DNA from 3 places in the Stenotrophomonas sp. YJH_SMC_36 genome. Region 1 is predicted to be linked to each of the others. Evidence: predicted binding sites of a transcription regulator. Region 1 holds the regulator's gene; each other region holds the start of a gene.
What was found. The regulator FliA, encoded in region 1, starts transcription of late flagellar genes. The targets are predictions, from matches to a motif close to TAAAGTTTNNCNNNCNNNGGCCGATAA.

Region 1 (4,378 bases):
GCGGCAGTTCCGGCTTCGCTGCCACCCTGGCGCGTGCCACCGTCAACGATCCGGCACTGCCGGAGCAGATCTTCGCGCCGTTCGCGAGCGCCGTCGTGGCTCCCGCACCGGCGCCCGCCAACCGCGCCCGTTTCCTGATCGACCCGCCGCAGGACGAGCATCACGAATCCCCCGCGCCGGCAGTGCTGCCGCCGCCGCTGCCGATCACCACTGCGGCCACTGCGCAGGCCGAGTCCGTGCACCCCGAGCCGCCGTACGCGCAGGACGTTGCCGAGACCACGCCAGCCCCTGCCGCTGCCGCTGAAGCGGAGACCGCGCCGGCCCCGGCGCCGCTCCTTGCCCCGGCGCCGGTACTGACGGTGGTTGCACAGGACGATGCCGAGATCCGCCAGCTGCGCCACGAAGTGGCCGGCATGCGCCAGGTCATCGAGCGCGAGATGAACCGCTTCACCGACGAGCGCCTGCGCGGCTGCCCGGTGCGGGCGACCGCCCTGGACCTGATGGACGAGTACGGATTCGATGCCGGGCTGGCCCGCGATGTGGCCATGCAGATACCGCTGGATACCGAAGCCCACCGGGGCCGCGGGCTGATGCTGGGCCTGATCTCGCGCAGGCTGCCGATCGCGCCGGTCGATCCGCTGGAAGAAGGCGGCGTGATCGCTCTGGTCGGTCCGACCGGGGCCGGCAAGACCACCACCATCGCCAAGCTCGCCTCGCGCTTCGCCGAGAAGCACGCGCCGCGCGATGTGGCCCTGGTCACCACCGACACGCTGCGCATCGGTGCCCGCGAGCAGCTGTACGGCTATGGCCGCCAGCTCGGCATCGCGGTACATGAAGCCAACAGCGGTACCGACCTGGACCAGCTGCTGGAGCGGCTGAAGGACTACAAGCTGGTGCTGATCGATACCGCTGGCCTGGGCCCGCGTGACCGCGCCCTGGCCGCGCAGCTGCAGTGGCTGCGTGCCGCCCGCCAGGTCCGCACCCTGCTGGTGCTGCCGGCCAATACCAGCTTTGGCGACATGGACGAGGTGGTGCGCCGCTTCGGCGCGGCCAACCTGCAGGGCCTGGTGCTGAGCAAGCTGGATGAGACCGGCCGCTTCGGCAACGCCCTGTCAGTGGCGGTAGACCACGCGCTGCCGATCACCTGGGTGACCGATGGCCAGGACGTTCCGGACGACCTGCACCGGGCCAGCGCGGCCAATCTTGTACTTCGCCTTGAAGATTTGCGCCGAGCGGCCGATATGCCCTGCAACCCGGAGTTGAACCATGCCGTCGCGTGAGTACGCCAAGCTGACCAAGACCTTCCCGCTGTCGGCCACCCGCAGCGAGCCGCTCGGCCCTGTGCGCACCATCGCCGTGACCGGCGGCAAGGGCGGCGTCGGCAAGACCAACGTCTCGGCCAACCTGGCCGTGGCGCTGGCCGGCATGGGCAAGCGCACGCTGCTGCTCGACGCCGACCTGGGCCTGGCCAACATCGACGTGATCCTGGGCCTGAATCCCACCCACACCCTGGCGGATCTGGTCGCCGGCCGCTGCTCGCTGGAAGACGTGATCGTCGAAGGTCCGAACGGCGTGCTGGTGGTGCCGGCCGCGTCCGGTCGGCGGCACATGGCCGAGCTGGCCCCGGCCGAGCACATCGGCCTGGTGAACGTGTTCTCCGAACTGGAACGCGAGCTGGACATCATGGTGGTGGACACCGCCGCCGGCATCACCGACGGCGTGCTGACCTTCTGCCAGGCCGCACAGGACACGGTTGTCGTGGTCTGCGACGAACCGGCCTCGATCACAGACGCCTACGCACTGATCAAGGTGCTGTCGCGCGAGCGCGGCGTGGACCGCATCCAGGTGGTGGCCAACATGGTGCGCGACCCCAACGAGGGCCGCGTGCTGTATGAAAAGCTGACCCGGGTCTGCGAGAAGTTCCTTGCCGATGTCTCGCTGAACTACCTGGGCTGCGTGCCGCAGGATGACTGGCTGCGCCTGTCGGTGCAGCGCCAGCAGCCGGTGGTGAAGGCCTATCCATCCAGCCCGGCGGCGCTGGCGATCACCGAGATCGCCCGTCGCACCGCCCGCTGGCAGGCCCCCACCGAGCCACGCGGTGGCGTTGAATTCTTCCTCGAGCGCATCCTCAAGCAACGCGGGGTGGCAGCATGAAAGGCGCGGCCCAGTACAGGGAAGTCCAGCGCTCGGCGGCGACCGAGGTCATCGCCCAGCACTCGGACCTGGTGCGGCGCATCGCCCATCACCTGGCCGCACGCCTGCCGGCCAGCGTCGAAGTGGACGACCTGATCCAGGCCGGCATGATGGGCCTGATCGAAGCCTCGCGCAGCTACGACGCCGACCAGGGTGCCTCGTTCGAGACCTATGCCTCGATCCGCATCCGCGGCTCGATGATCGACGAGATCCGCCGTGGCGACTGGGTACCGCGCTCGGTGCATCGGCGCGCCCGCGATGCGGCCGCCACCATCCGCCGCCTGGAGCAGACCACGGGCCGTGCAGCCAGTGCCACCGAGGTGGCGGCGGCCATGGACATGCCACTGCCCGAGTACCTGCGGCTGATGGAGGACGCCTCGCGCGGCCAGGTGCTGAGCCTGGAATCGCGCATCGAAGACCAGGGCGAACTGGACACCGTCGCCCAGGGCGGACCCACACCGCAGCAGGTCCTGGAACGTGGCGAATTCGGCCGCGAACTGGGCAAGGCCATCGGCCATCTGCCCGAACGCGAACAGCTGGTGCTCTCGCTGTACTACGAGCAGGAGCTGAACCTGAAGGAGATCGGCGCGGTGCTCGGCGTGAGCGAATCGCGCGTCTGCCAGATCCACGGCCAGGCCGTGCTGCGCCTGCGCGGCCGGCTGAAGATCTTCGAGGCCGCGGATGCCGGGCTTGAAGAATGAACATGCCCGCGGCGGCCACGGCCACCGCGGGCGACTGAACAACAAAGGAACTCCGCTTTGAACAAGAACATGCGCATCCTGATCGTCGACGACTTCTCGACCATGCGCCGCATCGTCAAGAATCTGCTGGGCGATCTGGGCTTCACCAACACCGCCGAAGCCGAGGACGGGCATGCCGCACTGTCGATGCTGCAGAGCCAGCCGTTCGACTTCGTGGTCACCGACTGGAACATGCCGGTGATGACCGGCATCGAACTGCTCAAGGCGATCCGCGCCGATGCCAAGCTCAAGACCCTGCCGGTGCTGATGGTCACCGCCGAGGCCAAGCGCGAGCAGATCATCGAAGCGGCGCAGAGCGGCGTGAACGGCTACATCATCAAGCCGTTCACCGCGCAGACGCTGGAAGAGAAACTGGGCAAGATCTTCGAACGCCTGGCGGCCAGCGCCTGATGGACGCCACGGTCGACAAGAACGCCCTCGTCCTGCGCCTGCAGGAAGCCCTCGACGCGCTCGAATCCGGCGACGAGAGCGCCTGGCGCCAGCGCATCGACGCCCTGGTGGCCGCACGCACGCAGCCGATGATGAGCGGCCTGTCACGGCTGGCCCGCGAACTGGGCCAGGCCCTGGGCGAACTGCCGACCGTCCCCAGCGAGGCGGGCGAGCTGGACGACGCCTGCGCGCGCCTGGACCATGTGGTGGCGATGACCGAACAGGCCACGCACCGCACCCTGGACCTGGCCGAAGAGTGCCGCAGCCTCACCGAACAGCTGCGCGCCGAAGGCCTGCAGCCGGGGCAGGATGCGCAGCTGGAACGCATCCGCCACAACCTGACCGAGATTGCCCTGACCCAGAGCTATCAGGACCTGACCGGACAGATCATCCGTCGCGTGGTCGGCATCGTCCGCCGCGTGCACGAAGGCTTTGGCGCGCTGGGCCTGCCACCGGAGCAGCATCGCACCGATCCGGCGCTGGCCGGACCGGCACTGAAGGGACTGGACCGCCACGCGGTCTCTCAGAACGACGCCGACGACCTGTTGTCGGACCTGGGACTGTAAGCATGAGCGCGGTATCCGACGACATCACCGCCGATTTCATCATCGAGGCACAGGAAATCCTGGATCGCCTCGGCGAACAGCTGGTGTCGCTGGAACAGGCGCCGCAGGACGCCGACCAGCTCAACGCCGTGTTCCGTGGCTATCACACGCTCAAGGGCGGCGCCGGCTTCCTCGGCATCACCGCCATGGTCGAGCTGTGCCATGCCGCCGAAGAGGCACTGGGCGCCGCCCGCGCTGGCCAGGCGGTGCTGCAGCCGCATCACTTCGATGCCGCACAGCAGTCTCTGGACTACCTGCAATCGATGCTGGATGCCGTGTCTTCCGGCAACGAACCCGGCTATGCCCCGCCGGACCTGATCGCCCAGTTCGACGTGCACGGCACTGCTGCGCCGGCTGCTGTCGCCCCCACAGCAGCCGCGCCCGCTGCCG
Region 2 (4,378 bases), on a different contig from region 1:
TGGGCGAACTGGGCATCGCCGTACTGCATCGGGCGACGGGCCACGCCGTGCTGCTTGAGGTTCGCCAGCAGGGACGGGTCCATCTCGCCACGGTGTTCCAGCACCGTGACCGGCTTGCCGATCAGCGAGTCCTGTGCATCGAAGTCAGGCAGGTCGCGGCGCACATCGTCCTGGTACTGGCTCAACGTCTGCTGCAGGGCACGGTTGCTGTAGACGATGGTGTTGTTGGCATCGGTCAGGTAGACGCCGGTCGAACTGTAGTCCAGCGCGGTCCGGATGCGCAGGTTCTCGCGGGCGATGGCCTGGTCGGTCTCGATGCGCTCACGCAGATCACGCTGCATGCGCTGCATGGCCTGCATCAGTTCGCCCACTTCATCCTGGCGGCTGACATCGATGTGACCGTCGAGTTTGCCGCCGGCGACATCATTGGCCACCGAGACGGCACCACGCACGCTGCCGACGAGGGCGCGGGCGAACAGCCACACCAGCACCAGGCCGAGTGCGGCGCCACCCAGCAGGGCGATCACGGTCAGGACGGACGAAGCGGCATAGGTGGATTCGGCCTGTTCGCGCGAGGCGCGTGCGAGGCGGTTGTCTTCGGCAATCAGGGCTTCCAGCGCCGCGGCGGCCTTGCGGTGCTTGGTGCGGGTCTCGCCGACGAAGGTATCGATGGCGTCGTCCGGCAGGTCCAGTTCCAGCATCTCGGTGACGCTGTCGTAGGAGGCCAGGGCGTCCTTCCAGTCCTTGGCGAAGGTGTCGAACAGCTTCTTCTGCTGGGCGTTGTCCACCAGCTTCGGATAGTCCTTGATGGAACTGTCCATGCTGGTACGCAGCGCGGCAGCCTGCTTGCGCGCGTCGGCCTTGACGTCATCGCTGGCACGGATCAGCTGCTGGTAGGCACTGTTGCGGTACTCGCCGAGCATGCCGCGCATCTCGCCGGCCAGGCGGATGCTTTCCATGCGCGAACCGGCCAACTCGGTGGTGACGTTGTTCAGCGAATGCAGGCCACGATAGGCGACGATGCCCTGCAGCAGCATCACCAGCAGGATGACGCCGAAGGTCACCATCAGCTTCGGCATCAGTTTCAGGTTGTTGATCCAAGGCATGGGCGTTGCGATCTCCTAAGGCAGACGCGCACGGGCATCGGGCCCGGTTGCGGCGGCGGCCACGCCGGCACCAGGACCGGCGTGACTGCGACGGACAGCGGATTACTTGATGTTGGCCAGCTTCAGGCCGGCCGGCGAGCTGACTTCGATCTCGGCGCGCGAGGCATCGCGCTGGATCTTGCCGATCACGCACACGGTCTTGCCTTCCAGCGTTTCCAGCGGGAACGAGAACTTGCTGCGGTTTTCACCGGCGATGCGCGCCGAGAAGGTGTGGCGCGGGAAGGCGCCGCCCATGTACAGGAACGTCGGCTGGCCTTCGGAACCTTCGGCGAAGCGGGCCTTCTCGACCTTGCCGCAGACCATGCCGTCCTTGCCCACCGAGCGCGGGGCCAGTTCCGGCGGGATCATGTCCGAGGACTGGGCGAGGGCGGACGACGCGGTGGTGGCCAGGGCGGCAGCCGAAACGAGCGCGAGCAGGGACTTCATCGGGGTGGTTCTCCGGGAGGGTGATGGTTTTTTGCCGGTGGTACGCGTTCCCGCGCGGCCGGCCTCTGTCCCCCTATCGGCACCGCCGCAGGGAACTGAAGGGTTTCGTGACAGCAACGTGAAGCGGTACGCAGACTCAGGCGGCGGCGTCCTCGAGCAGGGCCGGCTGGCCCATGTCCGCGCTGTCCAGCAGGGTCTCGATGTCCAGCAGGATCAGCATGCGGTCGTCCTGGGTGCCGATGCCCGAGATGAACCGGGTATCGACCGCAGCGCCGAATTCAGGGGTCGGGCGGATCTGTTCGGACGACAGCGGGATGACGTCCGAGACGCTGTCCACCACGATGCCGACCACACGGTCATCGACATTGAGCACGATCATCACGGTAAAGGCGTCGTAGCGCGCGTTCTCCAGGCGCAGCTTCAGGCGCAGGTCGATCACCGGCACGATGGTTCCGCGCAGGTTGATTACGCCCTTGATGTAATCCGGTGCGTCCGGCACCCGGGTGACGGCATCGTAGCCGCGGATTTCCTGCACCTTGAGGATATCCACGCCGTAATGCTCGGCGCCGAGCGTGAAGCTGAGGAATTCGCCGCCGGCGCTGGCGGCGGAGCGGGTCTGGTCGTTCATCGAGGGGTCCTGGTTCTGCCGGAAGTCCCGGTGTCAGGCTCGATATCGGCCCCGCGCGGGGGGACTTTAGGCAGGGCCGTGACAGGACCTCCCCGGCTGGTGAGGACCGGATGGCGCCAGGCCACGGCCGGCGCCAGCTACATCTCTCCGTTCCTGCGTGCCTTGCGCTGGCGGTCGATCCGGAAGATGTAGCGCTGGATGGCGCTGTCGCCACCGCGAGGCAGACTGTCGAAGCGCATCCCCACGCGCTTGATTTCGGTACCGTTGGGCTGGCGCTGCGGCAGCAGGTTGCAGACCACCAGTTCGATATCCAGATCCGGCCCATCCGACAGCGACAGCACCGCCGCGTAGCGCTGCTGCAGGCCGAACACGGCGCAGTCGCTGGGCACCGCGACGGCAAGGCCACCGCCGCTGATGTCCACCACGCGCATCGACAACGCCTCGGGGCGTCCGTCCGCAGCCGGCAGCAGCAGCTGGGGCGAGTCGGTGATGGGGGTCTCCAGCCGGTACAGTTCGCGCCGCTGCAGATGCATCAGTTCCTCTGGCAGCGCAGCGCGGAAGGCGACGTGGCCGTCGTTGTCCACGCGCTGCAGCCCCTGCAGACGGAAGCGCACCAGCACGCGCTCAAGCTGGGCGAAACACAGCACATGATCGGCCTGCTCGGCTGCCCGGTTGGACGCCTCCTGCGGGCTGCCATCGATCAGCAGCACGTCCTCGTCCTCGTCCAGTTCCAACAGCGCGGTCGGGAACGAGCGATCGCGGCCGTCGATATGCGCGTTTATCAGGGAGCGCTGCTCGATCAGCGAGCGCAGCAGCTGCCGCAGCTGGCGCGGATTACGGACCAGGAAGCGTTCATCCGCGGCGTCGGCCGCATGGACATCGTGCACTGCTGTGTCGTTGCCGTCGGACATGGAATCTGTGGTCAGGGGCGGGCGCCTGCGCGCGCCGGCGCGTGGCTCGATGGGGATATCGGCCACCGCGCCGGATTATGAAGTGTGAGTCTCATCACCTTCCATCGGCCGGGCCGGGATCGAAGGAATGGGCCGGAGGCATCATTCCTCGATACCGGCGATCTGCCGCACACGCTGCATCACCGCCGGATTGTCGTCCCCTCCGTGCAGGTGGAAGCGCGCTACCGCGGCCGCCAGCAGCTGTGCCTGTTCGGCCATGCCGTGGGTGGCGGCGGTGGACGCCTCCACCAGCGTGGCGTTCTGGCGGGTGCTGGCGTCCATCTGCGCGATGCTCTGGTTCACCTGCTCGATGCCCATGCTCTGTTCCTGCGAGGCGGAGGAGATCTCGCCCATGATCTGGTTCACCTGCTGCACCGCGGCCACGACCCGCTGCATGGTGCTGCCGGCCTGTTGCACCAGTGCGGCGCCATCGCTGACCTTGCCGACAGAGGCGTCGATCAGGCCCTTGATCTCCTTGGCAGCACCCGCCGAGCGTTGGGCGAGGGTGCGCACTTCGCTGGCGACCACGGCAAAGCCGCGGCCCTGCTCACCGGCACGGGCGGCTTCGACCGCGGCATTGAGGGCCAGGATGTTGGTCTGGAAGGCGATGCCGTCGATGACGCTGATGATCTCGGCGATCTTCTTCGAGGAGGCTTCAATGGCGGACATGGTGGTGACCACCTGGCCGACGACCGTGCGCCCCTCGCCGGCGATGTCGGCCGCATCGGTGGCCAGCTGGTTGGCCTGCCGCGCATGTCCCGCGTTCTGGCGCACGGTCGCGGTCAACTCCTCCATGGTGGCGGCGGTTTCCTCCAGGCTGGCCGCCTGCTGTTCGGTACGGCTGGCCAGGTGGCCATTGCCCTGCGCCAGTCCGGCGGCGGCGCCGGTGAGGCGGCTGGAGGCTGCCTGGATGCTGCCGACGATGCGGGTCAGCTCGGCGATGGTGGTGTTGGCATCGTCGCGGATGCGGGCGTAAACGCCGTGGAAGTCGCCCTGCATCTGCACGGTGAGGTCGCCGCGCGAGAGCGAGGACAGCAGCTGCGAGATCTGCTCGATGCTGCGTGCGTTGGCATCCAGCAGGCCGTTGAGGCGTTCCGCCAGCTGCAGGAAGAAGCCTTCCTTGCCGGCGGTGCCTACGCGGCCGCTGAAGTCGCCCTGCGCGGCGGCATCGACGATATGGCCGAGTTCTTCTTCGACCTCGATCTCGG
Region 3 (4,378 bases), on a different contig from region 1:
ACCAACGGTTGCGTCCGTCTGTGCATGGCCCGGCTGGGCCCACGCCGCCTGCAGCTGGCGCTGCTGCTGCCAGGCATCGAGTGAATCGGAGGCCATCGCCGGCAGGGCGGCTGCCAGTAGCAGGGAGCTGGCCACCGCGAGTGCCAGCGGGCGTTGCAAGGGGGAACGGGAGCGGGACGAACGGCCATGCAGCGGGTGATTCATCAGGCAAACTTCCTTGATTGACGGTCTACCCAGCCGCTAACTGTCCTGGATGCGTTTCACCCCCAGCGATGTGACGGAAATTTTGTTAACGCGTTAATGTTTCGTGACGAAAGCCACACTTTTTTCGCCCTGCCGCATCAGTCTGTACACGCCCCCCTGAAGATTGACGGCGTGCCGGCCGGTCGCGCAGTTTCGTTTTTGCCCCTCATTGAACAGGAACGTCATGGCTGTCAGACGCATCGTCGCCAACATCGCCACACCCGATCCGACGCGCGCCGCCGCGTTCTACGGCGGCATCCTCGGCATGCCGGTGGTGATGGATCATGGCTGGATCGTCACCTACGCCGGGCAGCACACTGCGCCTGCGCAGCTCAGCTTCGCCAGCGAGGGTGGGTCGGGAACGCCGGTACCGGACCTGTCGATCGAGGTGGACGATCTGGATGACGTTCTGCAACGGATCCGCAGCGCTGGCATCGACGTCGTGTATGGCCCCGTCGAGGAGCCATGGGGCGTGCGTCGGTTCTTCGTCCGCGACCCGTTCGGGCGCCTGCTGAACCTCCTCAGCCACGGCTGAGGCGCGTCGCTCAGTCCTGCTGACCCGGTTCGTCGCGGCCCTGTGGACCTTGATCGGACTGCTGGCGCTGCTGTTGTGCGCGGGCGTGGCGTGCATGCCCGCCTTCGCGACCGATCGCGGCCATGTGCTGGCGATCGCGGCTGATGGCTTCGCCTCCTTTGCGGCCGGCAATGCGCGCCTCGGCGGGACTGAATTCATGGGCGTTGCCGGAGGCATGGGCGGCGCGCCCACCCTTGGCGGCGATCGCGCGCTGCGTGCGCTGGTCCATCGACGCGAACCCGCGGTTGCTGCTGGCCATAGGGGATCTCTCTCGGCGTGGCGGAGTCTCATGCTTGCCGACGGCAGGCTAACGGTGCGTCCGCGGATGGCGCGTGGCCTTCACGCTGTGCCTGCCTGCTGTTGACGCTGCACTTGCGCAGCGCCGCTATCGCCCTCGACACAGGCCACGCCTAGAATCGGTTCATCCCGGTAGCTCCCGGGCGCTGTTGAGTGAATGGACTCAATGAAGATTCTGTTGACCGGAAGTTCCGGGCGGATCGGACGCGCGATCTTCGGCGCGTTGGCGGCCACCCATGAAGTCATCGGGCTGGACCGCAGCCCGTTCGCCACTACACGCATCATTGCCGACGTCACCAACACGAAGGCACTGGAGCGTGCCGTGCGCGGCGTGGATGCGGTGATCCACACCGCTGCGCTGCATGCACCGCATGTCGGGCTGGTGCCGGACACGGTGTTCCAGCAGATCAACGTGGAGGCGACCGCGCAGCTGCTGCGGCTGGCGCGCGATGCTGGCGTCGGACGCTTCGTGTTGACCAGCACCACCGCCCTGTACGGCCATGCCGTGGTGGCGGGCGGTTGCCGCTGGATCGACGAAGACACTGAACCCCTGCCGAGGACCATCTACCACCGCACCAAGCTGCAGGCCGAGGCGCTGGCCGAAGCCGCGGCATCGGAGGCGTTCGCCGTGCGCGTGCTGCGCATGGGCCGCTGCTTCCCCGAGCCTCCCGAGCGCATGGCGATGTTCCGCCTGCACCGGGGCCTGGATGCACGCGATGTGGCCAGCGCGCATGCCGCGCTGCTGCACAACGGGGGCGCACCGTTCCAGCGCTACATCGCCTGCGCGCCGACCCCCTTCCGGCGCGAGGACTGCCTGGAACTGGCCACCCAGCCACGCCGGGTGCTGGCGCGGCGCGCACCGCAGCTGCTGGCCGAGTTCGAGCGCCGCGGCTGGCCACTGCCGCTGAGCATCGACCGCGTGTACGACGGCAGCCGTGCGGTTGCGGTGCTGGGCTGGCAGCCGCGCTACGGTCCGGACGATGTACTGCAGCAGTACGCGGCAGGCAGCATCGAAGTGCTGCCACGCACGCAGTGGTTGAAGGACCGGGTGGTCGAGTAGGTTCGCCGCACGTATGAGCCATCCCAAACTGAGTGCATTCAGCTTGACGCAGGGCAACGGCTCAACCCCGCCGCGGAACGGCCGCTAACCCGGTGCGCCCTTGCGGTGCCGGGCATCGCCCGGCTCAGACAGGTCGCCGCGCGAGGGATCGCGCACCAGCGCGGCGCCAACGCGGTGCCGGATGTCCTGACCTGCCTTGCGGACCCTCCCATGCCGTCTTCCCGCTCCGCCGCTGCCCGTCGTCCGGGCAGCATCGCCCACAAGCTGATGCTGGGCACCGCTGCCATCGCGCTGTTGTGCTTCGGCCTGACCGCCTTTCTGATCTACCGCCAGGCCAGTGCCAGCCTGATCAACGCATCGCGGCAGACCATGGCCAGCGAGGCGCAGGCCGAAGCACGCCAGGTCGCGGCCGATCTGGGCACCGCCTTCGCCAGTAACGATGCCATGGTCGAGGCCGTCCTGGCCCAGCGCGCGCGGGGCGACCAGCCTGATCGTGCCAGCCTGGCGGCCGTGCTCGGCGAACAGCTGCGCGCGCACCCGGAGTGGCTGGGCAAGAGCACCATGTGGGAGGCCGATGCCTTCGATGGCAAGGACGCGGAGTTCGTCAACAGCGAGGCCCATGACGCCACGGGTCGCTACATGAGCTACTGGGCCTGGCAGGATGGCAAACCGCAGCAGTCGGTGATGACCGACTACACCGACACCGCCAGCGGGTCCGGTGACTGGTACATGGGGCCGAGCCGCGACAAGCTGCCCAAGGTGAGCGAGCCCTATGCCTATGAGATCGCCGGCCAGAAAGTGCTGATGAGCACCCTGAGCACGCCCATCGTGGAGAACGGCACGTTCCTCGGCGTGTTCACCGTCGATTTCTCGCTGGCGGCGCTGCAGAAGCATCTGGCGACGCTTGCGCCGATGGGAGCAGGCCGCGTTGAACTGCTTTCGCCCAAGGGCGTGGTCCTGGCTTCGGCCGACGCCGCCGAGATCGGCAAGCCGCGCACCGATGCCTTCACCCGCGACATGCTGGCCGGAATCGCGGCCGACAGGACCGTCGAAGCGTTCGAGCCGGATGCCGCCGGCAATGTGCGCCTGTACGTGCCACTGCGGGTTGGCGATGCCCCGCAGCGCTTCGCGCTGGGTGTGGTGGTGCCGCATGCGGTGATCGTGGCCGAGGCTCGCCAGCTGCTGTGGCTGACGCTGCTGGTCGGCGTGCTGGCCGCGCTGACATTGAGCGCCGGCGTCTACCTGCTGCTGTGTCACCTGGCGATCCGGCCGCTGGCGCAGGCGGTACGCATTGCAGGTGACGTGGCGGCGGGCAAGCTGGACACCGCGCTGCCGGCGCGCGGCAACGATGAGGTCGGGCGCCTGCTCGAGGCGATGCAGGGCATGCGGGGACAGCTGCAGGCGGTGATGGCGGCGCAGGCGGAGATGGCACGCCGCCATGATGCGGGCGAGCTCAGTTACCGGATGGACGCGGCGGCCTTCCCGGGGGAGTACGGTCGCATGGTGGCCGACAGCAATCAGCTGGTGGCGTCCAGCAATGCGGTCACCCAGCGGCTGGTGGACGTGATGCAGCGCTACGCGGTGGGCGATCTGAGCGTGGACATGGAGCCGCTGCCGGGCGAGAAGGCGGTATTCACCGCCGCCATGGCCACCACCAAGAGCAACCTGGCGGCGATCAACGAGCAGATCCAGCAGCTGGCCGCCGCTGCTGCCGCCGGCGACTTTGCCGTGCGTGGTGACAGTGAGCGGTTCGAGCACGATTTCCGCCGCATGGTGACCACGCTGAACGCGATGATGCAGGCCAGCGACCACAACCTCGCGGCGCTTTCCACGCTGCTGCGCGCCATCGCCGCCGGCGACCTCAGTGCACGCATGCAGGGCGACTTCCATGGTGTGTTCGCGGTGATGCGCGACGATGCCAACAGCACCGCGCAACAGCTGACCCATATCGTCGGCCAGATCCAGCAGTCAGCGGCGAGCATCCGCCTGGCGGCCGGCGAGATCGCCGCTGGCAACAGCGATCTGTCGCGTCGCACAGAACTGCAGGCGGCCAACCTGGAAGAAACGGCAGCGTCGATGGAGGAGTTGACCTCCACCGTGCGCCAGAATGCCGATCATGCCCTGCAGGCGAACACGTTGGCCGCATCGGCGGCGGACGTGGCCAGCGAAGGCGGAAAGGTGGTCGGCCAGGTGGTACAGACCAT

Region 2: the regulator FliA is predicted to act here: its motif matches at 2,263-2,289, upstream of AC5P76_RS18695 (chemotaxis protein CheW).
Region 3: the regulator FliA is predicted to act here: its motif matches at 2,236-2,262, upstream of AC5P76_RS18100 (methyl-accepting chemotaxis protein).

The regions. Positions count from the first base shown of each region.
Region 1 covers NZ_JCAFTD010000012.1:27,406-31,783, forward strand. Annotated here, with positions in the region: gene flhF (flagellar biosynthesis GTPase FlhF) at 1-1,280, shown strand, start outside; gene AC5P76_RS18435 (MinD/ParA family ATP-binding protein) at 1,267-2,154, shown strand; gene AC5P76_RS18440 (RNA polymerase sigma factor FliA) at 2,151-2,894, shown strand; gene cheY (chemotaxis response regulator CheY) at 2,952-3,344, shown strand; gene AC5P76_RS18450 (protein phosphatase CheZ) at 3,344-3,949, shown strand; gene AC5P76_RS18455 (chemotaxis protein CheA) at 3,952-4,378, shown strand, end outside.
Region 2 covers NZ_JCAFTD010000016.1:2,119-6,496, reverse strand. Annotated here, with positions in the region: partial or broken gene AC5P76_RS18705 (methyl-accepting chemotaxis protein) at 1-1,106, opposite strand, end outside; gene AC5P76_RS18700 (hypothetical protein) at 1,209-1,592, opposite strand; gene AC5P76_RS18695 (chemotaxis protein CheW) at 1,729-2,220, opposite strand; gene AC5P76_RS18690 (flagellar brake protein) at 2,358-3,131, opposite strand; gene AC5P76_RS18685 (methyl-accepting chemotaxis protein) at 3,273-4,378, opposite strand, start outside.
Region 3 covers NZ_JCAFTD010000010.1:129,398-133,775, reverse strand. Annotated here, with positions in the region: partial or broken gene AC5P76_RS18120 (S8 family peptidase) at 1-204, opposite strand, end outside; gene AC5P76_RS18115 (VOC family protein) at 428-778, shown strand; gene AC5P76_RS18110 (KGG domain-containing protein) at 789-1,076, opposite strand; gene AC5P76_RS18105 (NAD-dependent epimerase/dehydratase family protein) at 1,281-2,174, shown strand; gene AC5P76_RS18100 (methyl-accepting chemotaxis protein) at 2,385-4,378, shown strand, end outside.